DNA from 4 places in the Kitasatospora sp. NPDC005748 genome. Region 2 is predicted to be linked to each of the others. Evidence: riboswitches for the same ligand, from Rfam matches in the RefSeq annotation. Region 2 holds a riboswitch; each other region holds the start of a gene.
What was found. Region 2 has a riboswitch for cobalamin ahead of ABZ495_RS08410 (ribonucleoside-diphosphate reductase subunit alpha). Riboswitches for the same ligand answer to the same signal wherever they lie in the genome.
Positions count from the first base shown of each region.

Region 1: it holds a riboswitch for cobalamin, as region 2 does, so the genes downstream of both, ABZ495_RS22315 (HoxN/HupN/NixA family nickel/cobalt transporter) here and ABZ495_RS08410 (ribonucleoside-diphosphate reductase subunit alpha) in region 2, are expected to answer to the same signal.
Region 3: it holds a riboswitch for cobalamin, as region 2 does, so the genes downstream of both, ABZ495_RS05615 (cobalamin biosynthesis protein) here and ABZ495_RS08410 (ribonucleoside-diphosphate reductase subunit alpha) in region 2, are expected to answer to the same signal.
Region 4: it holds a riboswitch for cobalamin, as region 2 does, so the genes downstream of both, metE (5-methyltetrahydropteroyltriglutamate--homocysteine S-methyltransferase) here and ABZ495_RS08410 (ribonucleoside-diphosphate reductase subunit alpha) in region 2, are expected to answer to the same signal.

Region 1 is NZ_JBEXYD010000032.1:20-7,764, forward strand. It holds gene rpmG (50S ribosomal protein L33) at 327-491, shown strand; gene ABZ495_RS22315 (HoxN/HupN/NixA family nickel/cobalt transporter) at 605-1,777, opposite strand; cobalamin riboswitch at 1,810-2,002, opposite strand; partial or broken gene ABZ495_RS22320 (metalloregulator ArsR/SmtB family transcription factor) at 2,084-2,422, shown strand; gene ABZ495_RS22325 (SRPBCC family protein) at 2,581-3,060, opposite strand; gene ABZ495_RS22330 (RNA polymerase sigma factor) at 3,057-3,575, opposite strand; gene ABZ495_RS22335 (DUF3995 domain-containing protein) at 3,715-4,167, shown strand; gene ABZ495_RS22340 (DNA-formamidopyrimidine glycosylase family protein) at 4,229-5,038, opposite strand; gene ABZ495_RS22345 (AAA family ATPase) at 5,203-6,165, opposite strand; gene aroQ (type II 3-dehydroquinate dehydratase) at 6,309-6,737, opposite strand; gene aroB (3-dehydroquinate synthase) at 6,746-7,745, opposite strand, start outside.
Region 2 is NZ_JBEXYD010000007.1:115,528-123,272, reverse strand. It holds gene ABZ495_RS08420 (glycosyl hydrolase) at 1-1,359, opposite strand, end outside; gene ABZ495_RS08415 (hypothetical protein) at 1,529-2,800, opposite strand; cobalamin riboswitch at 3,171-3,311, shown strand; gene ABZ495_RS08410 (ribonucleoside-diphosphate reductase subunit alpha) at 3,500-5,905, shown strand; gene ABZ495_RS08405 (ribonucleotide-diphosphate reductase subunit beta) at 5,941-6,936, shown strand; gene ABZ495_RS08400 (ferritin-like protein) at 7,122-7,745, shown strand, end outside.
Region 3 is NZ_JBEXYD010000004.1:237,100-244,844, forward strand. It holds gene ABZ495_RS05595 (cobyrinate a,c-diamide synthase) at 1-202, opposite strand, end outside; gene cobO (cob(I)yrinic acid a,c-diamide adenosyltransferase) at 334-939, opposite strand; gene ABZ495_RS05605 (putative cobaltochelatase) at 945-3,044, opposite strand; gene ABZ495_RS05610 (cobyric acid synthase) at 3,037-4,554, opposite strand; gene ABZ495_RS05615 (cobalamin biosynthesis protein) at 4,551-5,522, opposite strand; cobalamin riboswitch at 5,616-5,808, opposite strand; gene ABZ495_RS05620 (transcriptional regulator) at 6,021-6,740, shown strand; gene ABZ495_RS05625 (alpha/beta hydrolase) at 7,023-7,745, shown strand, end outside.
Region 4 is NZ_JBEXYD010000019.1:19,893-27,637, reverse strand. It holds gene ABZ495_RS16750 (MarR family winged helix-turn-helix transcriptional regulator) at 1-476, shown strand, start outside; gene ABZ495_RS16745 (CopD family protein) at 570-851, shown strand; gene cobF (precorrin-6A synthase (deacetylating)) at 814-1,572, opposite strand; gene ABZ495_RS16735 (hypothetical protein) at 1,724-1,891, opposite strand; cobalamin riboswitch at 1,984-2,137, shown strand; gene metE (5-methyltetrahydropteroyltriglutamate--homocysteine S-methyltransferase) at 2,296-4,605, shown strand; gene ABZ495_RS16725 (SDR family NAD(P)-dependent oxidoreductase) at 4,499-4,855, opposite strand; gene ABZ495_RS16720 (GNAT family protein) at 4,964-5,521, opposite strand; gene ABZ495_RS16715 (peptide-N4-asparagine amidase) at 5,692-7,392, opposite strand; gene ABZ495_RS16710 (amino acid adenylation domain-containing protein) at 7,585-7,745, opposite strand, start outside.

The sequences.
Region 1 (7,745 bases), on a different contig from region 2:
GAAGGCGTCGCCCTCGAAACGCAGGCCTGCCGTCTTCCGGACCAGGCTGTGCGCGCCGACGCAGCCGATCACCGGGGCCCCGCGGCCGGTCGACCGGCCGCGCACCCGAACGGACGGCGCGGGCGGCGGACCGGACGACCGGAGCTGCCGGCGGGAGCGCGCGCCGCCCGACGAGCCCCGGCGCGTACGCGGTCGCGCGGCCGACCAGCGCCTCCACCGCCCGCCGGGGAATGGGCGGGGCGGAGGCCGTGTTGGACCCCGTGAAAACGACTTCCATTTCGGCGGAAGCCGTTTCCCGACCGCCCACCCCTCGGAGGAGGAGAACCATGGCCCGCAGCGAACTGCGCCCCGTCGTCAAGCTCAGGTCCACGGCCGAGACCGGCTTCACCTATGTGACCCGCAAGAACCGCCGCACCGACGCCGACCGGCTGGTGCTGCGCAAGTACGACCCGGTCGCGCGCCGGCACGTCGACTTCCGCGAGGAGCGCTGACCTCCCCCGTGGGCCCGGCAGGGCCCGCGGGCCACGGCGAGGCGGCGCCCACCCGAACGGACCGGGTGGGCGCCGCCTCGTGACACCGCGGTGCCGCGGGCCGTCGGGGCCGACTACTTGGTGACCCCGGCGGCCTCGTCGGCCGCCGCCCCCTGGGCGGGCACCCCGCCGGCCGGTACCACCGGCTTCGGGCTCCAGCGCTGTTCCACGCCGGCGAGGCGCCAGTAGGCGATCGCCGCCCCCCAGACCACCACGAACAGCCCGACGATCGCGTAGCCGACGTTGTCCAGCGAGATGTCCGCGATCCAGCCGCTGACCGGGTCGGTGAGGTCCAGCTTCTCGTGCAGCACGGCGACCAGCTCGATGGTGCCGATGATGAACGCCACCGCGATCGACAGCCCGGTGATGGTCAGGTTGTAGTACACCTTGCGCACCGGGTTGGAGAACGCCCACTGGTACGCGAAGTTCATGAACGTCCCGTCCAGCGTGTCGAACAGGCTCATCCCGGACGCGAACAGCAGCGGCAGGCAGACGATCGCGTACCAGGGCAGCCCGGCGGCCGCGCCGGAGCCGGCCATCACCATCAGGGTCACCTCGGTCGCGGTGTCGAAGCCGAGGCCGAGCACCATGCCGACCGGGAACATCTGGCCGGGCCGCGTGATCGAGCGGGTCGCCCGGTTCAGCACCCGGGCCATCAGACCGCGCGAGTTGAGGTGCTCCTCCAGCTCCGCCTCGTCGAACCGACCGGCCTTCATCGACCGGAACACCTTGAGGATGCCGAACAGCGCCGCCAGGTTGAGCGCGCCGATCAGGTAGAGGAAGACACCGGACGCGGAAGTGCCGACCACACCGAGCCACTGGTGCGTGGTGGACTCGTCGTCCATCAGCGTGCTGGCCAGCTGGGCGCCGCCCGCCACCAGGGCGGCCATCAGGACCACCATCGAGGAGTGGCCGAGCGCGAACCAGAAGCCCACCGAGACGGGCCGCTTGCCGTCCGCCATGAGCTTGCGGGTGGTGTTGTCGATCACCGCGATGTGGTCGGCGTCGAAGGCGTGCCGCATGCCGAGGGTGTAGGCGGTGATGCCCAGGCCCACCCCGAAGACCTGGGTGCCGACCTCGTACTTCTCCGGGGCGACCAGGAAGATCAGCGTCCCGAACGCCACCACGTGCATGGCCAGGATCACCCCCATCAACCCGGCCGTGCGGAGGGTGTCCTCGCGCCGCCAGCGGAAGCTCGGCAGGGCGGAGGACGCCGCGGGAACAGCGGCGGTTTCGGGCAGGGTCATCTTCGGATCACGCTCCAGCACCTCGTGGAAAGACGTTCGTGAGATGCCGTGGCCGGTCTCCTGGCTGACGGGGCTTCCGGATCCGCCTTCCCAGGCGCGCGAGGCGCCCAGTGGCGTCGTGGATACGGACGACTCCCCCGATCACAGTGGCGAGGGCCGCTCCGGACTCCGGACCCTGAGGGTCCGTCACCGGTCTTCCCGAACACCACGGCGGGCAACACCGTAGGGGGCCGCACCTCACCCTTGCAAGGCTGCGCACCTGCGCAGGTGTCCAGGATCACAGCCACGGGCTGCAACAATGTCCGCATGCATCTCGTACCGGCCGACCGCGCGGGCCACCGCACCATCGACGGGCACCGGGTCTGCGAGGCCATCGCCGCGATCGGCGACCCCGGGCACGTCCGGTCCTGGGCCGAGCGGTTCTCGCTGCTCGCCGACCCGGGGCGGCTCGCCCTGCTGCTCGCCCTGCACCGGGCCGGGCCGCTCGCCGTCACCGACCTGGCGGTCGCCACCGGCATGCGCGACCCGGCCGTCTCGCAGGCACTGCGGCTGCTGCGCACCGCGGGTGTGGTCACCGGCGACAAGGACGGCCGCGTGGTGCGCTACCGGCTCGTGGACGAGGCCCTGCGCCCCCTCCTCGATGAGTGCGCCGCCGCGGACCACCACGAGCACGGCGAGCCCGCCACCGGGAGCGACGCCACCGGCGGCGAGCCCTCCGCACCCCGGGCCGCCGCGGCCGGCTGACCGGCTGCGCCCGCGGAACACCGACCCGGCGCCCCGGGCCGTCGCGCCCGGGGCCCGCCTCACCCCTCTCGCACCAGCCGTTCGAAGCGCTCCAGCGAGCGCCGGGCCAGCGGGTCCGTCGCGGGCCGCAGGGCCCGGTCGAGCAGACCCGCGCCGGGGAGCCGGAACGCGCCGAGGAAGGCGAAGCGGGTGCCTCCGGCCTCGGCGCGAGCCGCCATCCCGCCCAGCAGGAAGCGGCTGCGCATCAGGCACCACCCGGGCGTCAGCTCGACGTCGAAACGGGCCCGCAGCCGGGTGTGGCCGGTCACCAGCGCCTCGGTGCGACCGTCCGCCGGTCTCCCGGCCACGCGGACCGACCGGATGTCCGGCAGCCAGCGCGGGAGCCCCTCCTCCAGGTCGGCCGCGGCCGCCCAGACCCGCTCGAACGGCGCGTCGATCAGCGCCTCCCGGACGGCGGCGCCGGGGGTGACGGCGGCGATCACATGCAGCCGGCGGACCGGGTCGAAGGCCGCCGTCGGCCAGGGGGTCGGTGCGGTCACTGCTGCCACGCCCTTCGAAAGCCGAGCCGGGCCCGGGAGAGCCGGGACTTCACGGTGCCGGGTGCCACGCCCAGCAGTTCTGCGGTGGACCGCTCGTCGAGCCCCTCCAGGTCGCGCAGCACCAGCACGGCGCGGTGCTCCGGCGTCAGCCGGGCGAGGACGTCCTGGATGTCGGTGGCCAGCTGCGGGTCGCCGGGGCGGGGCAGCTCGGAGAGGTCGGCCGGGACGCAGCGGGCGACCCGCCGGACGTGCCGGACGGCCTCCCGCACGGCGATCGAGCGGACCCAGCCGAACAGCGCGGCCGGGTCCTGGAGCTGGCCCAGCTTGCGGAAGACGGCGATCAGCGCCTCCTGCGTCGCGTCGGGGCCGTCGTCCAGCGCGATCGGACCGCAGAGCCGGCGGACGTAGGGCACGACCAGCTCCAGCAGCTCGCTGACGGCCAGTTGGTCGCCGCGCTGGGCGGCACGGACCAGGCCGGCGAGCCGGTCGGCGGTTCGGGTGTCGGGACCATCCACACCCGCATCAGAGGCGCCGGACCGGCCGGACGTTCCCTCCCTCCCCCGACTTCCCGCTGTGACGCTCGTCACGGGAACCTCCGGCCGGGCGGGCCGCTCCTGCGGGGTGACCCACCGTCGGAGCCCCCCGAGGACCACCGTGAACCGTCGCCGTACCGCCGCCCTCGCCGTCGCCGGCCTGCTCGCCGCCGACGCCCTGCTGCACGTCTACTGGGCCACCGGCCGCACCTGGCCGGCCGCCGACCCGGCGTCACTCTCCCGGGCGGTGCTCAACGCCGAGGTGCCGTTCACCCCGCCGGTCGTCCTGCCGCTCGCGGCGCTGCTGTTCTCCGGCTCGGCCCTGGTGCTCGCCCGCGGCGGCCTGTTGGACGGCGCGGCCCGCCGGCTGCCGGCGGTGGCGCTGCGCTGGGGGCCGCGCGCGGTGGCCGCCGGACTGCTCGCCCGCGGGCTGGCCGGGCTGCTCTGGGCCACCGGGGTCGGCGTCGACACCGGCTCGGCCTTCTACCGGCTCAACCTGGCCTTCTACACCCCGCTCTGCCTGGCCGCCGCGGCCGCCGCCCTGGCGGTCGCCCGTACCGGGGCGGACGGCTGACCGCGCCCCTCCCCCGGCAGCCCCGCGACCGCCCGCGGGGCACCGGGCAGCCGGCGCCGCCTCAGGCCCGCTGGCAGGTGGGGCACCAGAAGAGGTTGCGCGCGGCGTGCGCCTCGGTCCGGACCTCGGTGCCGCAGACCAGGCAGGGCATGCCGGCCCGGCGGTAGACGTAGACCTCGCCGCCGTGGTCGTCCACCCGCGGCGGACGGCCCATCGCCTCGGGGGTGTGCTCGGGTCGGACGGTGTCGATCCGCCCCACGCCGACGCCCTCGCGCATCAGCGCGACCAGGTCGGTCCAGACGGCGTCCCACTCGGCCCGGCCGAGGTCGCGCCCGGCCCGGTGCGGGTCGATGCCGTGCCGGAACAGCACCTCGGCGCGGTAGACGTTGCCCACGCCGGCCAGCACCTTCTGGTCCATCAGCAGTGCCGCGATCGTCGTCCGGCTGCCGGATATCCGCCGCCAGGCCGGCTCCGGGTCGGCGTCGGCCCGCAGCGGGTCGGGACCGAGGCGCGCCGCGACGGCGGCCTTCTCGGCGTCGGTGATCAGCGCACAGGTGTTGGGACCGCGCAGATCGGCGTAGGCGTCGTCGTTCGCCAGGCGCAGCCGGACCAGGCCGACCGGCTCCGGCGCGGGGCCCTCGCCGAAGGCGAACCCACCGTAGAGGCCGAGGTGGACGTGCACCCAGGCGTCGTCCTCGAAGCCGAGGAAGAGGTGCTTGCCGATGGCCTCCGCCCCGGTCAGCACCTGCCCGTCGACCAGCTTCGCGCCGTCCGCGAACCGGCCCTGCGGGCTGCTCGCACGGACCGGGCGGCCGCCGAAGGCCCTGGCGTTCTCGGCGGCGAGGCGGTGGATGATGTGGCCTTCCGGCACGGGCGTCAGCTCCCCCGGGTGTGCGACAGGATGCCCCCATCATCGCAGCCCGCACCGACAGGCCCGGCCGGGCCGCCGGCCGTCGCGGGCTCCCGGAAGGCGGTACCGAATCCGCGCCGGGGCAGCGCCGGAGCCACCCGGAACAGCCCCGGGCGGCGCGGGCCTCAGCGGACCGGGATGCCCATCAGCCGGGCCAGGATCACCCGGTCCAGCTCGGCGGCGGTGGCCGCGACGTCCAGCTGGGAGTTGTCGATGATCGGCAGCCCGGAGTTGTACCAGCCGGCCATCCGGCCGTGGATCCGGGCCACCTCCTCGTCGCTCAGCCGCCGGTTGCCACTGCGCCGGGCGTTGCGGCTCAGCACGGAGTCCAGACTGGGCAGCAGCACGACCGGGATCATCCCCGGGCCGATGTGCCGCTTCCAGCCGCCGAGGCCGATCGCCGGGCGGTCCGGGAAGACCGCGTCGTCGATGATGCAGGAGATGCCGTTGGCCAGGTAGTTGCGGCAGGCGAAGCCGCAGGTGCGGCGGGCCAGCCGGTACTGCGCCTCGGAGGCGTTGTTCCAGCCGGACTGCGGGTTGGCGAAGCCGGACTGCACCCACTCGCGGACGTCGTCGAGGCTGATGTGGGCGGTGGGCGTGGGCCGCCGCTCGGCCCAGTGCCGGGCGACGGTGGTCTTGCCCGCGCCGGCCGGTCCGATCAGCAGCACGGCGAGTGGCCCGGACGGCAGGTGCGGCTGCGCGGGGTGGACCGGGAGCTGGACGGGCGCGCCGGACGGCAGCAGGAAGTGCCCGGTGGCGCCGGCCGGAACCGGCGCGGGCGCCGCGGCGGTGGGAGCCGACGGCGGCACGGGCCGCGCCGGCGCGGGCGGTGCGACGGGGGCCGCCGGAGTGCCGGCCGGCGGCACGACCGGGCGACCGGCGTACGGGGGCCGACCGGCGGTCTCGCGCGCGGACCGGTCCGCGCCGTGGCGGACGGATTCGGCGTGGGCCGCCGCCCGCGGCACTCCCCGGGACGCGCCCGGCGCGCCACCGGCGGGCGGTGCGACGGTGGCACTGCCGGAGTACGGCGGGGCCGGCGGAGCGACGGGACGTGGGGGGACTTGTCCACCCCCGGCGTACTGCGTCACGGTCACCTCCCGACTTCTTTCAGCGGGGACACTACACGGCGGTCCCGCGGCGGGCACAGTCCGCCGCCGGGCCGCTGACGAGGGCCGGGGTGCCGGATCGGGCCGGCCGGGGCCGCGCCGATCCGGTACCCCGGCCCCGGGTGTCAGCGTGCGGTGAGCTGTCCGCCGAGCGCCCGCAGTGCCAGCTCGTACGAGCCCAGGCCGAATCCGGCGATGGTGCCGGAGGCGACCGCGGCGATCACCGAGGTGTGCCGGAAGGTCTCCCGGGCGTACGGGTTGGAGATGTGCACCTCGATCAGCGGCGCGGTCCGCTGGGCGGCGGCGTCGCGCATCGCGTACGAGTAGTGGGTGAAGGCCCCCGGGTTGATCACCACGGGCACCCCGCCGTCGGCCGCCTCGTGCAGCCACTCCACCATCTGCTGCTCGGAGTTGGTCTCGTGCACCTCGACCTCGAAGCCGAGCTCCTCGCCGAGCACGGTGCAGCGCTCGACCAGCCCGGCGTAGGAGGTGGCGCCGTAGACGTCCGGCTCGCGGCTGCCCAGCCGGCCGAGGTTGGGGCCGTTGAGCACCATCACCCGGGTCACGAGGAGACCTCCGCGTAGGCGGCGACCAGCAGGGACGGGTCGGGGCCCTCCAGCATGGAGGTCCGGCCGAGGCCGTCCAGGACGATGAAGCGCAGCAGGTCGCCGCGCGACTTCTTGTCGATCTTCATGGCGTCCAGCAGCTTCGGCCAGGCGTCCGCGCGGTAGCTCAGCGGCAGGCCGACCGAGGCCAGCACGGTGCGGTGCCGGTCGGCCGTCTCGTCGTCCAGCCGGCCGGCCAGGCGGCCGAGTTCGGCGGCGAAGACCATCCCGATCGAGATCGCCGCGCCGTGCCGCCACTTGTAGCGCTCGTTGCGCTCGATGGCGTGGCCGAGGGTGTGGCCGTAGTTGAGGATCTCGCGCTGGCCGGACTCCTTGAGGTCCCCGGAGACCACGTCCGCCTTGACCTGCACGGCCCGCCGGATCAGCTCGACGGTGTGCGGCCCGGCGGGGCTCCTGGCGCCCTCCGGGTCCGCCTCGATGAGGTCCAGGATGACCGGGTCGGCGATGAAACCGCACTTGATGACCTCGGCGAGACCGGAGACGTAGTCGTGCCGGGGCACCGTCTCCAGGGTGTCGAGGTCCGCCAGCACGCCCACCGGCGGGTGGAAGGCGCCGACCATGTTCTTGCCCTCGGCGATGTTGATGCCGGTCTTGCCGCCCACCGCCGCGTCCACCATGCCGAGCAGCGTGGTGGGCATGGAGACCCAGCGCACCCCACGCAGCCAGGTGGCCGCGACGAAGCCGGCCAGGTCGGTGGTGGTGCCGCCGCCGAGGCCGACGATCACGTCGCTGCGGGTGAAGCCGGTCTGGCCGAGCACCGACCAGCAGTACGCGGCGACCTCGGCGCTCTTGGCGTCCTCGGCGTTGGGCACCTGGAGGACGATCGCCTCGTAGCCCTCGCCCAGCAGGTCCTCGCGGATGGCGTCGGCCGTGGCGGCCAGTCCTTCGGGGTGGATCAGCGCGACCCGCTTGGCGCGGGTCCCGATCAGCTGCCCC
Region 2 (7,745 bases):
GTTGCGGGGCTGGTCCGGGGTCAGGTTGTCCGCCGTCAGCGACTGCCCCCAGACCGTCCAGATCGTCCACGGGGTCCGCCGCAGGGTGTCCGGCTGGCGGGAGTTGACCGGCGCGGCGAAGGACTCGGCCAGGATCCGCGGCTTGCCGTAGCCGGCCAGGCCGTCGTAGTAGCGCTTGGTCCACACCTCGCCGGTGCCGATCGGGTGCGCCGGGCTGCCGCTGTAGTCGTCCACCCCGACCACGTCGACGTACCGCGCGCCCGGGTAGTAGTCCCACGGATCGACGCCCGGGGCGCCGTCCCAGGAGACCGGCGTCCAGGCGAACAGCAGGTTGTGCAGGCCCCTGGTCTCCACCAGGTAGTGGTAGGTGATCCGCCAGAGCGCCTGGTAGTCGGCGGGTTTGCGGCCCGACCACCAGAAGCCGCGGGCGCAGTCGGCCGCGTTCATCTCGTGGTACGGCCGCAGCAGCACCGGCACGTCGTGGGCCGCCAGGTACTCCAGGTGGTCCGCCAGGAAGGAGAGGTCCGTCAGCAGCGCGCGGTACTCGGGGGTGTCGCCGGCGCTGTCGACGACCCGGCCGAACCAGCCCGGGTCCTTCGCGCCGGGCGAGGCCGAGCAGAGCACCCGGTCGAAGGACTTCACGTCCGAGCCCGGGTACGGCTCGTGGAAGGACATCCCGACCAGTCCGGCCGGGCCGCCGCCGTTGTCGGGCAGCTCGGTGCTGGTGCCGTCGCAGTTCTTCTGGGTGCCCGACGCCCCGTAGGTGCCGTCGTCCGGGCGCGGGTGGCCGGACCAGACGGCGGTCATCAGGTCGACGGCGTCGTCGGTGTACTGCCAGCCGACCGCGCAGGCCGGCCAGCGGCCCGCCGAGTAGGAGCGCGGGTTGCCGACGCCCCAGCCGTTCTGGCCGTAGCCGGGGCCGAGGTCGGTCTCGACGAAGCCGGGCAGCCGGCCGGTGATGTCGGCGGCCTTCTTGTAGTAGTAGCCGACCGGCTTGGTCCCCCGGTAGTCCCCGTACTCGGGGTTGTAGAGCTCGTTGTGCGCCTCGACGTGCTGGCCGATCACCGTCCCGCCGGAGCGGCCGGCGCGGGCCGCGCTCTCCAGGTCGGCGAGGAACTGCTGGACGGCCCGCGCGTTGGGCGAGGCCTGCGGGTCGCGGGCCAGCAGCTCGCGGCCGACCTCCGGCGCCAGAGTGCGCCCGGCGCCGCCCAGGGTGAGCGTGCTGCGGGCGGGCGCGTCCCGGCGGTCGCCGTCGGCCCGGCCGTCCTGGCCGGCCAGCACCACCGCGCCGGCGGCGAGCAGCGCGCCGGCCGCGGCCAGCACGGCCGGTTTGGCACGCAGCGCGCGGGGCAGGGCCACGGACACTCCTCCGGATGCTCACCGGCACCGGCCTGCGCCGTCACAACCGGAACACGTGTACGACTGACAGGCGGTGAGCCTGCCACATCCCCCGGGGCCGGGGCGAGCGGACCCGCCGGGCGCGAACCGGGGCGGGCCCGGCCGGAACCGGGCCGAACCGGGCGGACCGTCAGCCCGCCGGGGTGGCGGCCGGTGCGCCGCCCGCCGCCTTGGTGCGCTGGAGGAGCTGGTTCTTCACGTGCTCGTCGAAGCCCGCGGCGGCCGCGGTCGCGGCGGCGTCCGCGGTGTTGCCGCCCTTGGCGGAGCCCTCGACGGTGAAGAAGCCGTACCGGCCCAGGGTGCCCTTGGTGTTGGTGCACCCGGGGGTGGTGCAGAACGCCGGCGAGCCGGGGGCCGCGGCGCCCTTGAGGTGGCCGACGTAGTTCTTCACCGCGGTCTCGGCCTGCTGCTTGTGGTCGAAGACCGCGACGCCGACCGTCACCGCGCTGTCGCCGGAGACGTAGGTGGCCCGGAGCACCTGGCGGCAGCCCTGGTCACCGAGGACCTTGCCGAGGCCGCCGACCGTGGAGTTGCCGTCCCAGCAGGGCGAGTCGAGCGAAACCACGGTGCGGTTCCAGGTGGCGCCGTTGACCGTCACGGTGAGCGCCGAGAAGAGCGCCGCCGCGTCCTGCGGAGCCGGGTCGGTGGTCGCCTCCCAGAGCGGCTTCGACGGGTCCTCGGGCGTGGCGCTCGGGGTGGCCGTCGGGGACGCCTTGCCGGACGCCGTGGGCGCCGGCGGCTGGGTGGCCGCCGTGGCGGCGCCGGTGGGATCCGCGACCGGCTTCTTGTCGTCGCCCTTGTTCAGGAACAGCAGGCCGCCGGCGACCAGGCCGCCGACCACCAGGAGGGCGACCACGCCGCCGATGATCCGCGTCCGGCCCTTGCGCTTGGCCTCCGCCTCGTTCCGGTCCGCGAGGGCGGCCCAGTCCGGCTCGGCGTGCTGCGGCACGGGCTGGGGGTGCGGGTGCTGGGGCTGCTGGGGCTGCGGCTGCCACTGGTGCTGCTGCGGCTGCGGCTGCGGCTGCGGCTGGACATGCTGCGGCTGCACCGGGGGCTGGGGCTGCGGCTGCACCGGCGCCGGCTGCTGCGGGACCGGCTGCGGCACGGGCGGCTGGACCTGCTGCGGCGGCTGCGGCACGGACGGCACCGGCGGCTGGACCGGCTGCGGCGCGGGCACCGGCGGCCCGTACGAGGCGGGCGGCGGACCGAACCCGCCCGGGGCCGGCGGCACCGGCTGCGGCGCGCCGGGGTACGGCGCGGGCGGCGGGCCCTGCGGCGGCTGTCCGGGCGTGCCCGGCTGCTGGTTCTGCGCGCCACTCGGCCCGGCGGGAGGGGGCGGCTGCTGCCCCGGCGAGCCGGGTCGGCCGCTCCACTCCCCGGGCGTGCCCGTTCCGTCGCTCATGCGCCCCCCTCACTGCCTTCGGCGGCCGCTCCGCGAATCACGTCGGTGTCGACGACTCGCTGGCTCCGCTCCCTCATGAGCCGAGATCGTAGGGCATGCCCCTGACGGCGGGCCTGCCCGGTGGCCGATCCGTTTCCGAATCCGAACACCGGCCGGGCCCCGGGCAGTCCCGGCGACGCCCTGCGCCGCGGTCCGCGAAGGCCCTGGAACGACCCTGCGGCGGCCCCCGGCGCCGGCCCCCGCGGCGGGCGGCCGGGGGCCGGCCGCAGCCCCGGAACGGCCCCGGAACAGCCCGGGAAAGGCCTCTCGCCGGTACCACCTGCGATCACGTCGACACGCGACGCCGCACAACATGTGGGGTCGCATCGAGCGGACACCACTAGATGTATGCTCATCCCTGCTGTCGACGCAGGGGAACCCGGTGCGAGTCCGGGACTGCCCCGCAGCGGTGTGCGGGCGGCTCCGACAGAGCCCGCGAGTCCGAATACCTGCCGACGGCGTGCCGCCTGGCCTCCCCGCAGAGGCCTTTCGCACCAGCACCACTTCCGGGCCTCGCGGGCGGGCCGGGGATGCCACCGTCGCGCGCCGCCTCCGGGCCGGCGCGCCGTGCTCCCCTGCCCCGAACGGTCCGGCCCGAGCCACCGCCGACGCCGATCGCCGCCAGGAGAGAGCGCCTTGACCACCGCTGCCTCAGTCACCCTGCCCGCCCAGGGTTCCAGCTCCGCCCCCGTCGACCCGACGGTGTCCGACCCCGGTGGCGCACTGCTCCGGCTGCTGACCGACCGCAGCGCCGACCTCCCCCAGGTGGACCCCGGCCATGTCGCCGCCGCCGCGCTGCGCGGCCGCCACGCCGGCTCGGACTTCGCCGAGCTGCGCGGGCTGGCCGTGGACGCCGCAGCGTCGATGATCGCCGAGGACCCGCAGTACTCGAAGCTCGCCGCGCGACTGCTCGCGCTGGAGATCGTCGACGAGGCGGTGAGCCAGGGTTCGGTCACCTTCTCGGACTCGATCGCGGTCGGCCACGCCGAGGGCCTGATCGGCGACTCCACCGCCGACTTCGTCGCCAAGCACGCCACCGCCCTGAACGCGCTGATCGACCCCGAGGGCGACGGCCGCTTCGAGTACTTCGGCCTGCGCACCGTGCAGTCCCGGTACCTGCTGCGCCACCCGATCACCCGCAAGGTCGTCGAGACCCCGCAGCAGTTCCTGCTCCGCGTCGCCTGTGGTCTGGCGGTCGGCGACAACGAGCAGTCGGTGCGCGAGGTCTCCGAGCTGTACGGCCTGATGAGCCGGCTGGAGTACCTGACCTCCTCGCCGACGCTCTTCAACTCCGGCACCAAGCACCCGCAGATGTCGAGCTGCTACCTGCTGGACTCGCCGCTGGACAACCTGGACTCGATCTACTCCCGGTACGCCCAGATCGCCCGCCTCTCCAAGCACGCCGGCGGCATCGGCCTGTCCTACTCGCGGATCCGCTCGCGCGGCAGCCTGATCCGGGGCACCAACGGCAAGTCCAACGGCATCGTCCCGTTCCTGCGCACCCTCGACTCCTCGGTCGCCGCGGTCAACCAGGGCGGCCGCCGCAAGGGCGCGGCCTGCGTCTACCTGGAGACCTGGCACGCGGACATCGAGGAGTTCCTGGAGCTGCGCGACAACACCGGTGAGGAGGCGCGCCGCACCCACAACCTCAACCTGGCGCACTGGATCCCGGACGAGTTCATGCGCCGCGTCAACGCGAACGCCGACTGGTCGCTGTTCTCCCCCGCCGACGTGCCCGAGCTGGTCGACCTCTGGGGCGCCGAGTTCGACGAGGCGTACCTGAAGGCCGAGCAGGCCGGCAAGGCCGTCCGCACCATCCCGGCGCAGACCCTCTACTCCCGGATGATGCGCACCCTGGCGCAGACCGGCAACGGCTGGATGACCTTCAAGGACGCCTCCAACCGCGCCGCCAACCAGACCGCGCTGCCCGGCCGCACGGTGCACAGCTCCAACCTCTGCACCGAGATCCTGGAGGTCACGGACGACTCCGAGACCGCCGTCTGCAACCTCGGCTCGGTCAACCTCGGCGCCCACGTCGCCCCCGGCGCCACCGCCGCCGACCTGCTGAACGCGATGGACTGGGACCGCCTGGACGCCACCGTCCGCACCGCCGTCACCTTCCTCGACCGCGTGGTGGACATCAACTTCTACCCGACCCCCGAGGCCGGCGCGTCCAACTCGCGCTGGCGCCCGGTCGGCCTCGGCGTGATGGGCCTCCAGGACGTCTTCTTCCAGCTCCGCCTGGACTTCGACTCCGCCGAGGCGAAGGCCCTCTCCACCCTCATCGCCGAGCGCATCATGCTCACCGCGTACGAGCGTTCCGCCGATCTGGCCGAGCAGCTGGGCCGCCACGAGGCCTACGGCGAGACCCGCGCCGCCCGCGGCGAGCTGCACATCGACCACTTCGGTTCGGCCGCGCCGCACTGGGCCGGCCGCTGGGAGGCGCTGCGCGCCCGGATCGCCGAGACCGGTCTGCGCAACTCGCTGCTGCTCGCCATCGCCCCCACCGCCACGATCGCCTCGATCGCCGGTGTGTACGAGTGCATCGAGCCGCAGGTCTCCAACCTGTTCAAGCGCGAGACCCTCTCCGGCGAGTTCCTCCAGGTCAACCCGTACCTGGTGCGCGAGCTGAAGGAGCTCGGCGTCTGGGACCAGCAGACCCGGGACGCGCTGCGCGACGCCAACGGCTCCGTCCAGGACCTCAACTGGCTGCCCGCCGAGGTCCGTTCGCTGTACCGCACGGCCTGGGAGCTGCCCCAGCGCGCGCTGATCGACCTGGCCGCCGCCCGGATGCCGTACATCGACCAGAGCCAGTCGCTGAACCTCTTCATGGCGGCGCCCACCATCGGCAAGCTGAGCTCGATGTACGCGTACGCGTGGAAGGTCGGTCTGAAGACCACCTACTACCTGCGGTCGCGGCCCGCCACCCGGATCGCCCAGGCCGCCTCGGGCACCGCCCGCGCCGCCGCGCCGGTGCCGGTGGCGTCCCCGACCCTCAGCCCGGAGGAGGAGGCCGCGCTGGCCTGCTCCCTGGAGAACCCCGAGTCCTGCGAGGCCTGCCAGTGAGCACCACCCCCGAAGCCCGTCCCGACCGCGAGAAGATGCTGCTCGACCCCGGCTTCGAGCTGACCCTGCGGCCGATGCGGTACCCGTCGTTCTACGACCGCTACCGGGACGCGATCAAGAACACCTGGACCGTCGAGGAGGTGGACCTGCACTCCGACGTCGCCGACCTCGCCAAGCTGAGCGACGGCGAGCGGCACATGATCGGCCGGCTGGTCGCCTTCTTCGCCACCGGTGACTCGATCGTCTCCAACAACGTGGTGCTGAGCCTCTACAAGCACATCAACTCCCCCGAGGCCCGGCTCTACCTGTCCCGGCAGCTGTTCGAGGAGGCCGTGCACGTCCAGTTCTACCTGACGCTGCTCGACACCTACCTGCCCGATCCCGAGGACCGCAACGCGGCCTTCGCCGCGGTGGAGAACATCCCCTCCATCCACCAGAAGGCCCAGTTCTGCTTCAAGTACATGAACGCGGTCGACCACATCGACTCGTTGCGGAGCAAGGACGACCGCCGCGCGTTCCTCCTCAACCTGATCTGCTTCGCGGCCTGCGTCGAGGGCCTGTTCTTCTACGGCGCCTTCGCGTACGTGTACTGGTTCCGCAGCCGCGGCCTGCTGCACGGCCTCGCCACCGGCACCAACTGGGTGTTCCGGGACGAGTCCATGCACATGGACTTCGCGATGTCGGTGGTGGACACCGTCCGCGAGGAGGAGCCCGACCTCTTCGACGAGAAGATGGCCCAGCAGGTCACCGAGATGCTGGAGGAGGCCGTAGAGGCCGAGCTCCAGTTCGCCCGTGACCTCTGCGGCGAGGGCCTGCCGGGCATGAACACCGAGTCCATGCGCGAGTACCTGCAGGCGGTGGCCGACCAGCGGCTCGCCCGCCTCGGCCTGCCGATCCGCTACGGCTCCACCAACCCCTTCGGGTTCATGGAGCTGCAGAACGTCCAGGAGCTGACCAACTTCTTCGAGCGCCGGGTCTCCGCGTACCAGGTCGCCGTCGAGGGCTCGGTCTCCTTCGACGACGACTTCTAGGCCCGCCCGGCCCCGCTCCGCCGGGGCCCGGCCAACAGCCGCCGCCCCGCCCGGTGTTCGCACCGGGCGGGGCGGCGTCGTTCGCTCGTCCGAATGAAACCGCCGGGCCCCACCGGAACGGCACGCATACGGACGGTGCCGTCCCCCGCTACGGTCCGGCCACAGCCGAACGAAAGGGGCCCACCGTGCCGACCGGAATCCTCGACTACCGGAGCGACGCCATCGTCCAGCTCATGAGCATGGCGGAGGAGGACTGGACGGAGCAGGAACTCAAGGACGCGCTCCAGCGGGCGATCATGCTGGAGCTGTCCACGATCCCGCCCTACGCCACCGCGCTCTGGTCGATCACCGACCCCGACAACTCCAAGCCGGTGCGCCACACCATCCGCGAGATCGTCTTCGACGAGATGTCGCACTTCGGCCTGGTCTGCAACATGCTCACCAGCATCGGCGGCACGGTCGTCCTCACCGACCCGCTCACCGTCCCGAAGTACCCGGGTGAGCTCCCCGGCGGCGTCAACCCCGGCCTGGAGGTCTACCTGAGCGGGCTGACCCGCGAGTCGGCGGGCCTGTTCGCCGACATCGAGAAGCCCGAGCACCCGCTCGCCTTCGCCGCCGACGGCAACACCATCGGCGCCTTCTACCAGCGGATCGCGAACGTCTTCCCCACCTTCGCCCACCTGCTCACCGGGCAGCGGCAGGTGAGCTTCCCGCTCGGGTCGAGCCACGGCGCCGGCAACGACATCGTCCCGATGAACACCATCGACGACGTGCTGGCCGCCATCCACGTCATCCAGTCGCAGGGCGAG
Region 3 (7,745 bases), on a different contig from region 2:
CGCACATGAAGGCGTCCAGGTTGCGGCCCGGCCGGCCGGCGGCCAGGGCGTGGTAGCCCGGGTCGATGTAGTCCGGGCCGACCTTGTGCGGCGAGACGGCCAGACCGCGCGCGGCGAGCGCGGCGATCAGGCCGGTGGCGACGGTGGTCTTGCCGGAGCCGGAGGACGGCGCGGCGACGACGAGACGGGGGACGCTGTTCAAGGCTCTACTGCTTTCGCGGACTCACGGACGTGTCACGGGCTTCACGGACGTCACGGACTTCGCCGGCTTCACGGGCCCGAGGGAACCCACGGGCCCGAGGTGACGCACGGATCCCGCGAAGCCCGCCGGGCTCACCACTCGATGCCGCGCTGGCCCTTGCGGCCGGTGTCCATCGGGTGCTTCACCTTGGTCATCTCGGTGACCAGGTCGGCGGCCGAGGTCAGCGCCTCGGTCGCGTACCGGCCGGTGATGACCACGTGCTGGCTGCCCGGGCGGTCCTTCAGCACGGCGACCACCTCGTCCACGTCGACCCAGCCCCAGTGCATCGGGTAGGTGAACTCGTCCAGCACGTAGAAGCGGTAGGTCTCGGCGGCCAGGTCGCGCTTGACCTGCTCCCAGCCCTCCTTGGCGGCCGCCTCGCTGTCCATCTCCATCTCGGTGGAGCGCTGGATCCAGGACCAGCCGGAGCCCATCTTGTGCCAGTCGACGGTGCCGCCCTCGCCGGAGGCGCCGAGCACGCGCAGCGCGTTCTCCTCGCCGACCTTCCACTTCGCGGACTTGACGAACTGGAACACTCCGATCGGCCAGCCCTGGTTCCAGGCCCGCAGCGCCATGCCGAAGGCGGCGGTGGACTTGCCCTTGCCGGGGCCGGTGTGGACGGCGGTGATCGGCTGGGTGCGGCGCTGGCGGGTCGTCAGGCCGTCGTCGGGCACGCTCTCGGGGACTCCCTTGGGCATGTGGATCAGGCCGCCTTTCGCGTCGGGGTGGCTCGGTTGGCACGGTTGTCGCGGACGAGTGAGGCCACGCCCTCGGCCCGCAGCTCGTCCAGGGTCACGGCGGTGGCGCCCAGCCGGACGGCCAGGGTGCGGGCCAGGCCGAGCCGCACCGGGCCGGCCTCGCAGTCCAGCACCACGCTCGCCACGCCCTGGGCGGTGAACAGTCCGGCCGCCTGGTGGGAGCGCGCGACGGCGTCGCGGGAGCCGGTCGCCCGGCCGTCGGTCACCACGACCAGCAGCGGGCGGCGGTGCGGGTCGCGCATCCGCTCGACCCGCAGCACCTCGTGGGCCCGCAGCAGCCCGGCCGCCAGCGGGGTCCGGCCGCCGGTCGGAAGCGACTCCAGCCGGGCCGCGCCCACCTCGACGGAGGAGGTCGGCGGCAGGGCCAGCTCGGCGCTCGCGCCGCGGAAGGTGATCATGCCGATCTTGTCCCGGCGCTGGTAGGCGTCCATCAGCAGGGAGAGCACGGCGCCCTTGACGGCGGTCATCCGCTGCCGGGCCGCCATCGAACCGGAGGCGTCCACCAGGAACAGCACCAGGTTGGACTCGCGGCCCTGCCGGACCTGCTCGCGGAAGTCGTCCTTCTGCAGCAGCAGCGCGCGCGAGTCCCGCCCGCGCGCCACCTGGTGCGGCGCGGCGGCCCGCAGGGTCGCGCTCAGGTGCAGCCGGGCCAGGCGCCCCTGCGGGCGGCGGGCGCGGATGGTGTGGCCGCCGTCGGTCTCGGCGGGGGAGCGGCGGCCCTGGGCGCCCTTCCCGGTGCCCTCCACCTTGAACAGGCGGGTGCGGTACGGCTCGCCGGCCGCCACCGGCGCGGTCTGCGGCGCGCCGCCCCGGCCCTGCTGCGGGACGGCCTCCGGCTCGGCCGGCGCCTGCGGCTCGGGCCCGGCGGCCGCGGAGCCGTCGGGCGTGTCCGCGGGCGCGGGCGCGCCGCCGCCGCCGTCGGGGCCGCCACCGTCGGGGCCGGGGCCGTCGTCCTCGGGGCCGCTCCCCTCGGGGCCCTCGCCGGGCTGCTCCCCCTCCGACGGTCGCTCCGCGGGCTCGGGCTCCTCGGGCCCGGCGTGCTCCTCCAGGGTCCGCTCCAACTGCTCCTCGTCCAGCCCCGGCGCGTCGAAGGGGTTGCGCCGGCGGCGGTGCGGCAGGGCCAGCTGCGCGGCCTTGCGGACGTCCTCCTCCAGCACCTGCGTCCGGCCCGCCCAGGCGGCCAGCGCGACGGCGGTGCGGGCCATCACGATGTCCGCGCGCAGCCCGTCCACCTCGAAGGCGGCGCAGACGGCGGTGATCTGGCGCAGCGCCGTGTCGGTCAGCTCCACCTCGGGCAGCAGCTCCCGGGCCGCGGTGATCCGCCCGGCGAGCGCGCGCTCGTCCTCGGCGAACCGCGCGGCGAACCCGGCCGGGTCGGCGTCGTACGCCAGCCGGCGGCGGACCACCTCGGCGCGCTCGGCCGGCTCCCGGGTGGCGGCGATCTCCACGGTCAGGCCGAACCGGTCGAGCAGCTGCGGGCGCAGCTCACCCTCCTCCGGGTTCATCGTGCCGACCAGCAGGAACCGCGCCGCGTGGCGCACCGAGACGCCCTCGCGCTCCACGTAGGAGCGGCCCATCGCGGCCGCGTCCAGCAGCAGGTCCACCACGTGGTCCTGGAGCAGGTTGACCTCGTCGATGTAGAGCACGCCCCGGTGCGCCCGGGCCAGCAGGCCCGGCTCGTACGCCTTGACGCCCTCGGCCAGCGCGCGCTCCAGGTCCAGCGAGCCGACGATCCGGTCCTCGGAGACGCCGACCGGCAGCTCGACCAGCCGGGCCGGGCGGTGGGTCTCGTCGGCGCCGTCGTGCGCGCCGTCCGGGCAGGCCGGGTCCGGCGCGGCCGGGTCGCAGGCGAAACGGCAGCCGTCGACGGCGGCGATGGACGGGAGCAGACCGGCCAGCGCCCGCACCATGGTCGACTTGGCGGTGCCCTTCTCACCCCGCACCAGCACGCCGCCGACGGCCGGGGAGACCGCGTTGAGCAGCAGCCCGAGCCGCAGGTCGGCCATTCCGACGATCGCGGTGAAGGGGTAGCGGACGTCACTCATGATTCTCCAAGGGGGCCCCGGGCGGCAGGAACGGCAGCGAGCCCGCGGCCGGCACCCCGCCCTCGATCAGCTTCCACAGCGCGTCGGTGTCCGCGTGCTCCTCGATCAGGTCGCCCAGCCGGTCCAGCCGGGCCTCGCGCGCCTCGGCGAACGAGGTGTCCGGCGCGGGCACGAACGCCCGGCCCGACAGAGCGGCGACCTCGCGCAGCAGCGCGCGCCGGAAGCCGTCGTTCTCCAGCGCGCCGTGCCAGGTCGTGCCCCAGACCGCCCCCACCCGGCAGCCGTCCAGGAACGCCTCTCCGCCCTCCACGGTGACGATCCCGTGGTGGATCTCGTACCCCTGGACCGGCTGCCCGTAGGCCTCGCCGACCGGTCGGCCGAGCACCTTCTCGGCGCCGAACCGGACGTGCGTCGGGAGCAGCCCGAGGCCGTCGACGGCACCGGCCTTCGACTCGACCTCGTCGTGGATGGCGCGCGCGAGCATCTGGTAGCCGCCGCAGACGCCGAGGACCGGCAGCCCGGCCGCGGCCCGGGCCCTGAGGGCCGGCTCCAGGCCGCGCTCGCGCAGCCAGGCCAGGTCGGCCACGGTGGCCCGGGTGCCGGGCAGGATCACCAGGTCGGCGTCGGCCAGCTCCTCGGGCCGGGTGGCCCAGCGGACCAGCACCCCGGGTTCCTGGGCCAGTGCGTCCACGTCGGTGAAGTTGGACAGCCGGGGGAAGCGCACCACGGCCACCCGCAGCACGTCGGCGCCGAGCGGCCCGCGCCCCTCGGCGCGGTCCACCACGGTGGTCAGGTCCAGGGAGTCCTCGGCGTCCAGCCAGAGCCCGGACAGCATCGGCAGGGTGCCCAGCACCGGACGGCCGGTCAGCTCGCGCAGCATCTCCAGCCCGGGCGCCAGCAGCCGCGCGTCGCCGCGGAACTTGTTGACGAACCAGCCCGCCACATGGCGCTGGTCCTGCTCCGACAGCAGCGCCAGCGTCCCGTACATCGCGGCGAACACGCCGCCGCGGTCGATGTCGCCGACCACCACGACCGGTAGGCCGGCGGCGGTGGCCAGGCCCATGTTGGCGATGTCCCGGTCCCGCAGGTTGATCTCGGCGGGCGATCCGGCGCCCTCGCAGACCACCACGTCGTAGCGCCGGCGCAGGTCGGCCAGGCACTCCAGCGCTCGCTCCAGCAGGACGGGCTTGCGGTCGCGGTAGTCCAGCGCGCCGACCTCGGCGACCGCCCGGCCGAGCAGCACCACCTGGCTGCGGCCGTCCGCGCCGGGCTTCAGCAGCACCGGGTTCATCGCCGCCTCGGGCTCCACCCGGGCCGCCTGGGCCTGCATCGCCTGGGCGCGGCCGATCTCGGCACCGTCGGCGGTGACGAAGGAGTTCAGCGACATGTTCTGCGCCTTGAACGGCGCCACGGCGACGCCCTGACGGGCCAGCCAGCGGCAGATGCCCGCGGTGACCACGCTCTTGCCGGCGTCCGAGGTCGTCCCGGCGACCAGCAGTGCGTTGCTCATGCGCTCCCCCTTCTCGTCCCCGCCTTGAGTGCCTGCACGACGGCGTGCCCGGCGACGGTCGTACCCAGTGCGAGCAGTCCCACCCGGCGGGAGAGCCGGCAGGCGCGCTCGATGTCGTCCACCGTCACCGGTCGCAGCTCGCCGCCCAGTACCGGCCGGTGCTCGACCCGGGCGCCGTACCGCAGGGTGCCGCCGAGCCGCACGCCGACGGCGCCGGCGAAGGCCGACTCGGCCTGGCCCGCGTTGGGGCTGGGGTGGGCGGAGCCGTCCCGGCGCCAGACCCGCCAGGCCGTCCGGGGCTCGGGCGCGGCGGCGACGGTCAGCAGCGCGGTCAGCCGCGCGCCCGGCCAGCCCGCCACGTCGTCCAGCCGCGCCGAGGCCCAGCCGAACCGGGCGTGGCGCGGCGAGCGGTGGCCGACCATCGCGTCCAGGGTGTTGACCGCGCGGAACGCCAGCAGCCCGGGCGTGCCCGCGAGGGCGCCCCAGACGAGTGCGTTGACCACGGCGTCGGCGGTGTTCTCGGCGACCGACTCGACCACCGCGCGGGCGATCTGCCCCTCGTCGAGGGCGCTCGGGTCCCGCCCGCACAGGTGCGGCAGCCGCTGCCGCGCCGCCGCGAGGTCGTGCGCGGCGAGCGAGCGTCCGATCGTGCGGGCCTCCCGGGTGAGCGACGTGCCGCCGAGCACCGTCCAGGTCGCGGCGGCGGCCAGCGCGGCCCGCCCGAGCGGCCGGCGGCCCAGGGTGCGGTCGGCCGCCAGCGCGCCGGCCGCGACGGTGCCCACGCAGAGCGCCGTGAAAGCCGTTCCGACGGCGCGGTCGTTCCGCCAGATCCGCCGCTCCAGCCGGCCGGCCGCGCCGCCGAAGACGGCCACCGGGTGGCCGCGGCGCGGGTCGGCGAAGCGGGCGTCGGCGAGGTACCCGGCCGCGGCCCCCAGGGCGAAGGCGGCGGCGCGGGTCAGCGGGCGCACGGTGGACAGCAGAGGGCTCGGAAGGTCGGGGCAGCCTGCATCGCGTGCGTGTCCTCACTCAGGGTCCGCGCCCTGGATCGACGTACCGGGGGCGAGAGTCTCCTGGCTTCCGGGTCGAACGCACCCCCGGGCCCGGCGGCGGCTTCTGACGGCCCGCCGCGATGGGCCCCCTCCGGCGCCGTGGCCGGCGGAGGAGGGACTCCGAGTGTGCTCCCCGGTGACAGTGGCGGGACCGCGCCGGACTCGCACCGGCTTCCTCTGCATGCCTCCGTTTGGCTGAAGGATCCCATCACGCGGCCGAACCGTGCGTCAACCAAGGTCACGGAGGGGTTGGTCACAGCGGAGCCGGGCCGCCCGACGCCGTCGCTACCTCCGATCGGCACCCCCCGCAGGGGCATGACAGCCTGTGTGATCGTCCAGTCGCCCGGAGGAGCCTCCGGGCCCGCTTCGTGTGTTCGGCGGCTGGGGGGCGGCCGGACCGCCCCCTACCGTCGGGCCATGCGACGCAGACAGCCACCCGCCGTGCCCCCGGTGCCCTTCTCGCCCGCGGCCGCCCGCGCGCACCGCGCCGGCCTGGGGCTGACCCCCGAGCAGGTGGTCGAGGGCATGGCCGCGCACGGCGTCCGGCTGCTGCCCTCCCACGTGCTCGGCTGGGAGAGCGGCGAGCTGCGCCCCGCCGAGGACGAGTTCATCGCCCTGGCCCGGGCGCTCTGGTGCCCGCCGGCCCAGCTGATGGGCGTCCGCCCGGCCCGGCTGCGGGACTTCCGGGTCGCCCGGGAGCTCAGCCAGGAGAGCGCGGCCCACCGGATCGGCCTCGCACTGGACCGGTACCAGCGGGCCGAGGCGACCGGTCAGTGGGACGGCGACCAGGAGCAGACCCACGCGCTGGCCCAGGTGCTCGGCACGACCCTGCGCGAGCTGGTCGCGGTGACCGGCCGGGCGCAGGAGCTGGACCGGCGGCTGCGGCAGTGCGTGGACGGCCGCTGGCAGGCGCAGCTCCGGCCGATCGGCCGGATCGTGCCGGTGCACGAGGGCGATCTCACCGCCGTGCTGACGGCGCTGCAGAACGAGTACCAGGTCACCTCCCACTGGGGCGCCGGCAGCTGGGGCTCCCCGGCCCCGGCGGCGGACACCCGCGCGGCGGCCCGGCCGCTCGGCGAGCGGTTCTGGGAGCTGCTGGAGCGCCTGGAGCGCCTGGAGACCGAGATCCCGGTCTGACGGGCCGCTACCGCGCCGCCCCCCGCGCGGCGCCTCCCCCTCCCTGCCCTCTCCCTCTGCCGCTTCCCGCGCCGCCGTGACCAGAGGGCCGAGAACCGTGCCGTCGCTTCCCGCAGCCGCTTCCCGTGCCGCCGTGACCCGGCCAAGACTCCCGCCGCGGTGACCCGGCCAAGACCCGTGCCGCCGTGACCCGGACGGCCGCGTCCGGTGGCCGGGTGGCGCCCCCGCGAGTGGACTGATGGGCAGACTGCCCAGTCCGCGACCAACAGAGCGGGGAGCGATATGCGTTGGGGAACCGCAGCCGCCGTGGCGGCCGCCGCCGTCGGCACCGGGGCCGCCGTCCTGCTGATCGGCCGGAGGGCCTCCGAGCGGATGGTCCGCCCGGCTGTCGGCCGTGAGCGGGCCGCCGGCCCCGTCGTGGTGCTGACCCTCGCCGCCGGACGGGCCACCTTCACCCGCAGCGCGGAGAGCGCCCGCCCCGGCCGCTGGGCCGTCGAGTGGGGCGACGGAGGGCACGCGGTGGTCGGCGAGATCCTGCACGCCGACGAGCGGGGCGTCACCCGCCGGCTGGTCCGCGCCGACCGCGGCACCCTGGCCCCCGGTACCGCGGTCCGCTTCACGCCCCGCGTCCACCTCGGCGACCCGACCAGCGCCCTCGGCCTGCCGTACACCGAGACCGCCGTCCAGGGCGAGCTGGGCGCGCTGCCCGCCTGGCGGCTGGACGGCAAGCGGGGCACCTGGGTGATCCTGGTGCACGGCCCCGGCGCCGACCGGCAGCAGACCCTGCCGGTGATGCCCGTCCTGCACCGGCTCGCGCTGCCCGTCCTGGCCATCACCTACCGCGGCGACGAGGGCGCGCCGGCCTCCCCGGACGGCCTCGGCCACTTCGGCGAGACCGAGTGGCGCGACGTCGAGGCGGCCCTGCGGCTGGCCCTGGACAGCGGCGCCGGGCGGGTCATCCTGTACGGCTGGTCGCTCGGCGCGACCATGGTCCTGCAGACCGCG
Region 4 (7,745 bases), on a different contig from region 2:
CCCGGCTGGGCCCGCACGCCCGGCCCGATCTGGTCGCCGGGATCGACGGGGGTGCGGTCGACACCGCGCAGACCCTCGACGATCTCGTCGCGGCGGGCCTGGTGCAGTCCCTGTTCGTCCAGGTCGGCGGTCGGCACGAGGTGCTGACGCTCACCTCCTCGGGGCAGCTCGCGCTGGAGATCCTGCACAGCGACGAGTCGGCCGTGCAGGACGACCTGCTGGTGTCCCTGACGCGCGGTGAGCGCACCCAGTTGAACTCCCTGCTGCGGCGGGTGTGCGCCGCCGCCGCCCGTAGCGGCTCGGCGGGTTCGGCTCCGCGCCGGGCCGCCGACTGGGTCCTGACCCGCGAACGCCGTACGGAGTGGGCCGTCGAGCGCGAGGGCGCCGGCGGGGCAGCCGGGGCGCCCGGGGTGGCCGGCGAGCGGTCCGAGGACGTGGCCGACCGGGACGACGGCGGGGCCCCGGCCGGTTCGTAGCCGTCCCGCCTCACCAGGTGAAACGGGCGCCGCGCGCTACTGATCGGTCACCCCGGCCGCCTCGGCGACGGGGCCGGCCTGCTCTGGGCCGAGATGTGGCGCCGCTTCAGTCCGGTCGCGATGATCTGCGTCGGCGCGGTCACCGTCGCCGGCCTCTGGCTCGGCTGGAAGCACGTCGGCGCGGTCTCTCCGCTCTGGACCACCGGCTACGGCACCGCCCTGCTGGTCGAGATCCTGCTGGTCGTCGGCCCGGTCACCGCGGGCGCCTTCAACCAGTTCCGGCTGATGCCCCGGATCGCCCGGGCCCCGGGCCGGTCGGCCCGGGGGCGGGTGTGGGTCAGCTCCCGGAGCGGCGGAGGAGGTAGGTGTCCATGATCCAGCCCTTGCGTTCGCGGGCCTCGTCGCGGAGCGCGCGGATCCGGGGGGCGGTTTCGGCGAGGGGGCCGGCGACGAGGATCTCGTCCGGGGTGCCCAGGTAGGCGCCGTAGAAGATCTCCAGCCCCTCGGGGTCGATCCCGGTGAACGCGGCCCGCCCGTCCAGCATCACCACCACGTCGTCCACCTGCTCGGGGAAGCCCTCGGCGAGACGGCGGCCGGTGGTGATCTGCAGCGGGCGGCCGACCCGGGTCAGGGTGGTGCGGTGCCGGGCGGCGAGCGCCGAGACGCTGCTGATGCCCGGGACCACCTCGTACCCGAAGGTGGCGCCGCCGCGGGCCAGGACCTCGTCGATCACGGCGATGACGCTGTCGTAGAGGCTCGGGTCGCCCCAGACCAGGAACGCGCCGGTCTCCTCCGGGCCGAGGTGTTCGGCGACCAGCCGCTCGACCAGGTCGGCCCGGCGGGTGCGCCAGTCGTCCACGGCCGCGGTGTACGCCGGGGTGGCGCGGTCCCGCTCGGCGTCCGCGACCTCGATGACGCGGTGGCCCGGGCGGCCGTGCTCGGTCAGCAGCTGCCGGCGCAGCCGGATGAGGTCCTGCCGTTCCTCGTTCTTGTCGAGGATGAAGAAGACGTCGGTGCGGGCGAGGGCCTTGACCGCCTGCAGGGTGAGGTGGTCGGGATCGCCCGCCCCGATGCCGATGAGGAAGATGTGCCGCATGACAGTGATTGTGCCGTGCGGCTGCCCGTCCGCCGGGCGCGGCCGGTCCCGGGCGAACCGCCGGGTGGGCCGCGGGCGACCGGTCCGGTGGCACTGCGACGTCATGCGCGTGCCCCTGACCCGGCCTTTCGGCCGTCGTCATGACGGCCCGTCATGTTCTGACTCCGCCGTTGGGGGTAGCCGGCACGGCGTGCGCGGCGGCGAGCACCTTGGCCGGGGTGACCAGCACGTCCTTCTTGACGCGCTCGTCCTCGACCACCGCCTCGACCACCACCTGAACTGCCCGGGCGGCCGGGGGCCGCCGGGGCCGTCCGGCCATCCGCGATCCGGACAATCACTGACGCGCCGCCGGCGATGGGCCTAGGGTGGGCGGTGCAGTCGGTTCGCCGTGTCCTCCAGCCACGGCGTCGCAAGAGGGAACCCGGTGGGAATCCGGGACTGCCCCGCAGCGGTGAGTGGGAACGACCGCCGTCACATGCACTGGGCCCAGCCGGGCCCGGGAAGCGACGGCCAGTAGGTGTCCGGCCTGGGAGCCAGGCGGACGTGCCCGCGAGTCCGAAGACCTGCCACTGCCCGCGTGCACCCCGCACGCGGTGATCTCGGTGACCTCGAGGGCGGGTCGGCGGAGCGGGCGGGCCCACCCCGGTGCCGTGCCCCCACTGCCGTACCTCCACGCCGTCGTGCTCTCCCGGGATCGCAGCGCGACTCGCGAAGGAGAGTTCCGTGTCACCGAGTTCCACCACCCCGCAGGCCACCGTGTACGGCTACCCGAGGCAGGGTGCCGACCGGGAGCTGAAGAAGGCCGTCGAGGGGTACTGGGCGGGCCGCGTCGACGCCGCCGCCCTGTACGCCACCGCCGCCGTCCTGCGCCGCGCCAACTGGCGGCAGCTGGCGGACGCGGGCATCGCCGAAATCCCCACCGGCGACTTCTCGCTCTACGACCACGTCCTGGACACCACGGTCGCGGTCGGCGCGATCCCGGCCCGCCACCGCGCCGCCGTCGACACCGACCCGCTGGACGGCTACTTCGCCATGGCGCGCGGCACCCAGGATGTCGCACCGCTGGAGATGACCAAGTGGTTCGACACCAACTACCACTACCTCGTACCGGAGTTGGGTCCGGACACGGTCTTCGCCGCGAACTCCGCCAAGCCGGTCTCCGAACTGCGTGAGGCGCTCGGCCTCGGCCACCGCCCCCGGCCCGTGCTGGTCGGACCGCTGACCTACCTGCTGCTCGCCAAGCCCGCCCCCGGCGTGGCCGCCGACTTCCGGCCGGTCACCCTGCTGGACCGGCTGCTGCCCGTCTACGCGGAACTCCTCGCCGACCTGCGGGCCGCCGGCGCCGACTGGGTCCAGCTGGACGAGCCCGCGCTCGTCCAGGACCGCACCCCGGCCGAACTGAACGCCGCCACCCGCGTCTACCGCGAGCTCGGTGCGCTCACCGACCGCCCGCGACTGCTGGTCACCAGCTACTTCGACCGGCTCGGCGAGGCCCTGCCCGTCCTGGCCAAGGCCCCGATCGAGGGCATCGGCCTGGACTTCACCGGCCCCGGCGCCGCCAACCTCGACGACCTCGCCGCCGTCGGCGGAGTGCCCGGCAAGCGCCTGGTCGCGGGCGTGGTGGACGGCCGCAACATCTGGATCAACAACCTGGAGAAGTCCCTCGCCACCCTCGGCACGCTGCTCGGTCTGGCGGACCGGGTCGACGTCGCACCGTCCTGCTCGCTGCTGCACGTCCCGCTCGACGCCGACCTCGAGCGCGACCTCGACCCGCAGGTCGCCCGCTGGCTCGCCTTCGCCCGTCAGAAGACCACCGAGGTCGCCACCCTGGCCCGCGGCCTGGCCCACGGCACCGACACCATCGCGGCCCAACTGGCCGCCAACCGGGCCGACCTGGCCTCCCGTGCCGGCTCGGCGCTGACCCGCGACCCGGCCGTCCGGGCCCGGGTCGCCGCCACCGCCCCCGAGGACGCCCGCCGCGCCCCGGCCTACCCCGAGCGCGCCGAGGCGCAGCGGGCCCGGCTCGGCCTGCCGCTGCTGCCGACCACCACCATCGGCTCCTTCCCGCAGACCACCGACCTGCGCACCGCCCGCGCCGACCTGCGCGCCGGCCGCATCGACGACGGCACCTACCGGGACCGGATGCGGGCCGAGGTCCGCGAGGTGATCGGCTACCAGGAGAAGGCCGGCCTCGACGTGCTCGTCCACGGCGAGCCCGAACGCAACGACATGGTGCAGTACTTCGCCGAGCAGCTGACCGGCTACCTGGCCACCCGGCACGGCTGGGTGCAGTCCTACGGCACCCGCTACGTCCGGCCGCCGGTGCTGGCCGGGGACATCTCCCGCCCGCACCCGATGACCGTGGACTGGTACCGCTACGCGGCCGATCTGACGGACCGTCCGGTCAAGGGCATGCTCACCGGACCGGTGACCATGCTCGCCTGGTCCTTCGTCCGGGACGACCAGCCGACCGGCGACACCGCCCGGCAGGTCGCGCTCGCCCTGCGCGACGAGGTCACCGACCTGGAGGCCGCCGGCGCCGCCGTCATCCAGGTCGACGAGCCGGCGCTGCGCGAGACCCTGCCGCTGCGGTCCGCCGACCGGGCGGCCTACCTGGAGTGGGCCACCGAGTCCTTCCGGCTCTCCACCTCCGGGGTCCGCGCCGACACCCAGATCCACACCCACATGTGCTACGCCGAGTTCGGCGCGATCATGACCGCCATCGACCAGCTCGACGCCGACGTGATCTCCCTGGAGGCGGCCCGCTCGCACATGGAGGTCGCCCACGAGCTGGCCGGGGCAGGCTACCCGCGCGAGGTCGGCCCCGGCGTCTACGACATCCACTCGCCCCGGGTGCCGAGCACCGAGGAGGTGGCCTCGCTGCTCCGCGCCGGGCTGGCCGCGATCCCGGCCGAGCGGCTCTGGGTCAACCCCGACTGCGGCCTGAAGACCCGCGGTTGGACGGAGACCCGGGCCTCGCTGGAGCACCTGGTCGAGGCGGCCAGGCTGGTCCGCGCCGAACTGGGCGGCTGACACCGTGCCGGGGTGGGCGGCGGTCCGGCCCCCGGCCCGCCGTCCGCTCCGGTCCGTCCGCGGTGGTGAGGTCCATGTGGAGCGGAAGGACGTCGGTCGTGCGGCCGAGCGCGGTGAGGTCCTCGGTCACGGTCCGGGAGGCGGCCGGCACGCTGACGCCCTCGGCGGCGAGGACCCGGGTGACGGCGAGGCCGATGCCTTTGCCCGCCCCGGTCACCACGGCGGCCTCGCCCGACAGGTGCAGGTCCATCGTCGACTCCTCCAGCGCGCTGCCGGCCGCCGTCCGCCCGGCCGGATGCGGCCCAGGCTGGAACCATCGCAGCTCTGCCCCGGGCCGCATCCGGGCCTCGGGGGCGGGTCAGACCCGGTCGGAGGCCAGGTCGGCCGGGGTGGTCCACTCCTCGGCGAGCAGGCCGAGCACGACCTCGTCGCGGTGGGCGCCGTAGGCCCAGGCGGAGCGGCGCAGGGTGCCTTCGAGGGTGAAGCCGGTGCGGGTCGCGGCGGCGATCATCGGCAGGTTCTCGGCGAGGGTGTCGATCTGGAGGCGGTGCAGGCCGCGGACGGTGAAGCCGTAGTGGCACAGCAGCGCGACGACCTCGCGGGCCAGGCCCCGGCCGCGGAGGGCGGGGCGCAGGGCGAGACCGAGATGGGCGGTGCGGTTGTGGGTGTCGATGCCCCAGAGGAGGGCCTCGCCGGCGAGGTCGCCCGAGGGGAGGGTGGTGACGGAGAAGCAGGCGGCCTCGTCCGAGGGGGCGGCGACCGCGTACGGGGACCGGGCGGCGCCCGGGGAAACGGGCTGCCAGGGCCGGGAGTCGGCCCGGGAGCGGGTGGCGACGTCGTCGTACAGCTCGGCCTGCAGGACGGGGACGTCGGCGTCGTGTCTGGCCCGGAGGGCGACTTTGGAGTTGTGTAGCATGTCACATTGCTATCAGGGTCGGCGCCGTCCGCACCAGCGAATTCCCGCACACCGGGCGGGTGATGGAGTTCCCGCCCGGGCCTGCGGGCGGCCCGCCGGAGCCGGCGAGGCGCCCGCCGGGTCGAACCGTCCGCCCGGGGCGGCCGGAGCGGTGCGACCCGGCGCCGGGTTCACCCCCGGTCGGTCGGCCAGCCGTCCACGGTGGTGAGGGAGCGGTGGTACGGGCCGTCGGGCCCGGTGCTGCGGTAGTCCTCGACGGAGCCGCCGGTGCGGACGGTGCTGTCGCCGTCGTGCCGGTGGGCGGTCGGGCGCAGGGTGTGGTCGACGCCGGAACGTTCGGTGGTCCGGCCGCCGACGGTGCCGGTGGTGTCCCGGTGGTAGCCGAGGTTCATGGTGGTGGCCTGGTCGCTCGCGCCGGCCGTGTCGTGGGTGACGCGGTAGTCGACGTCCAGCGGCTCTCCCTCGTGCACGGTGGTGGTGCGCCGCGGCCCGTCGCCCCAGGTGCTGGTGGTGCGGGTCAGGTCGGTGCGGTTTCGCAGCGTCAGGTCGTTGCCGCTGTCCCGGAACCGCTGGGTGGAGCCGAAGACGAGGGTGTCGCGGACCTCGGTGGTGACCCGGCCGTGCGAGGTCTGTACCCAGCCGCGGGCCCGGTCGTGCCGGCCCGCGGTGACGGACCAGTCGCCGCTGCCGCCGCCGTGGTCGGTCAGCGCGGTGGAGACGGCGGCCTCCGGGGCGACCGCGTGGTCGGTGAGCGCCCCGGTGGTGCGGGCGGCGCCGTGGTCGACCTCGGCGAACAGGTTGACCTGGCCCGTCCAGACGTCGTTGCCCTGGGCCTCGGCCGCGTTGACGGTGATGCCGACGGCGTGCGGGCGGCCGTCCAGCAACAGGCCGACGTACGGGGTGAGGTCGAGCCGGTAGGCGGGCAGGTCGAAGGCGAAGATGCCGGGGGTGGGCCGCCAGAGCAGCGGGTCCCAGCCGCCGGTGTAGATCACGGGGTACGGCCAGACCGCGCCGGCCACCCGGCCGTCCACGGTCAGCCGCAGCTCGCGGAACGGGCCCTTGCCGCAGGCGCCCAGCCCGGGGTTCGCGCCGACGAACGCGTCGGGCGCGGAGGCGTACGCGAACTCCTCGCAGGCGCCGCCGCCCCGGGCGTACACCTCGGCGGTCAGGCGTTCCAGGTTCGGCGGGAAGGCGAGGTCGCGGGTGGCGGTCGGGGCGGCCTGGGTGAGCCCGAACGGCCCGGTGGTGAGCAGCCGGTCGGCGGTGCGGGGGGCGGGCCACCGGGCGGAGGTGGTGTAGAAGGTGAGCTCGGCGGTGATCCGGAAGACGCCGGTGTAGGTGGCGTCGGTGACGTTGGCGAGGTCGAAGGCGAACGGCTGCGGGCCGCCGGCGAACAGCGGCGCGTACCGGGTGACGTCCCGTTCGACCGTCCATCCGATGCCGTCGGCGGAGGGCTCGGGGGTGGAGGAGAGCAGGACCTCCACGCCGCCGATCCGGACGGTGAACAGCCGGTCGAACTGCCGCCCGGCGACCTGCCCGTGCAGGGTCAGCACGACCGCCGACCAGGGTCCGGCGCAGGCGGCGGGCGGGGTGACGGTGGCGGTGTACGGGGTGTCGGGCGGGTTGCCGTAGCCGTCCCGGAACGGCTGGTCGTGCATCGCCTCGACGGTGCAGGCGCGGGTGTCCGGCCGGGTGAGCGGCTTCGCGGCGGTGAGCGGGTCGTGGTAGTCGGTGCCGAAGTCGGCGTGCGCGGGGCCGGCGGCGGTCAGCGCGCCGGTGAGGGCGAGGACGACGGCGCCGAGCAGGCGGGCGGCCCGGCGGGCCGGGCCGCCGGGCCTCGGCCCGCGGCGGATCAGCGGGGGTACGGCCAAGGGTCTTCCTCTCCTCGGCCCGGACGGGCGGTCCGGGTGGCGCCCCCGACAATGGCATGTCATCGTCAATCGGTGAAGAGGGGGCGGCCGGCGGGACGGTCCGGCACGGCGGCGCCGCCGGGCGGGTGATCACCCGGCGGCGCCGGTCCGCCGGCGGCCCTCCCGCTCCGCCGGAACGGGAGGGCCGACCGCTCAGCCGGCCGGCCGGGCCCGGATCGCGGCGACCAGTTCGCCGACGCCCCGCTCCCTGAGCACGCCGTAGTGGTCGCCGCTCAGTTCGACGACGACCGGCGGCGCGGCCGAGTACCCCGAACTCCCCTCGATGAAGGAGTAGTCGTCACCGGCGGCCTTGA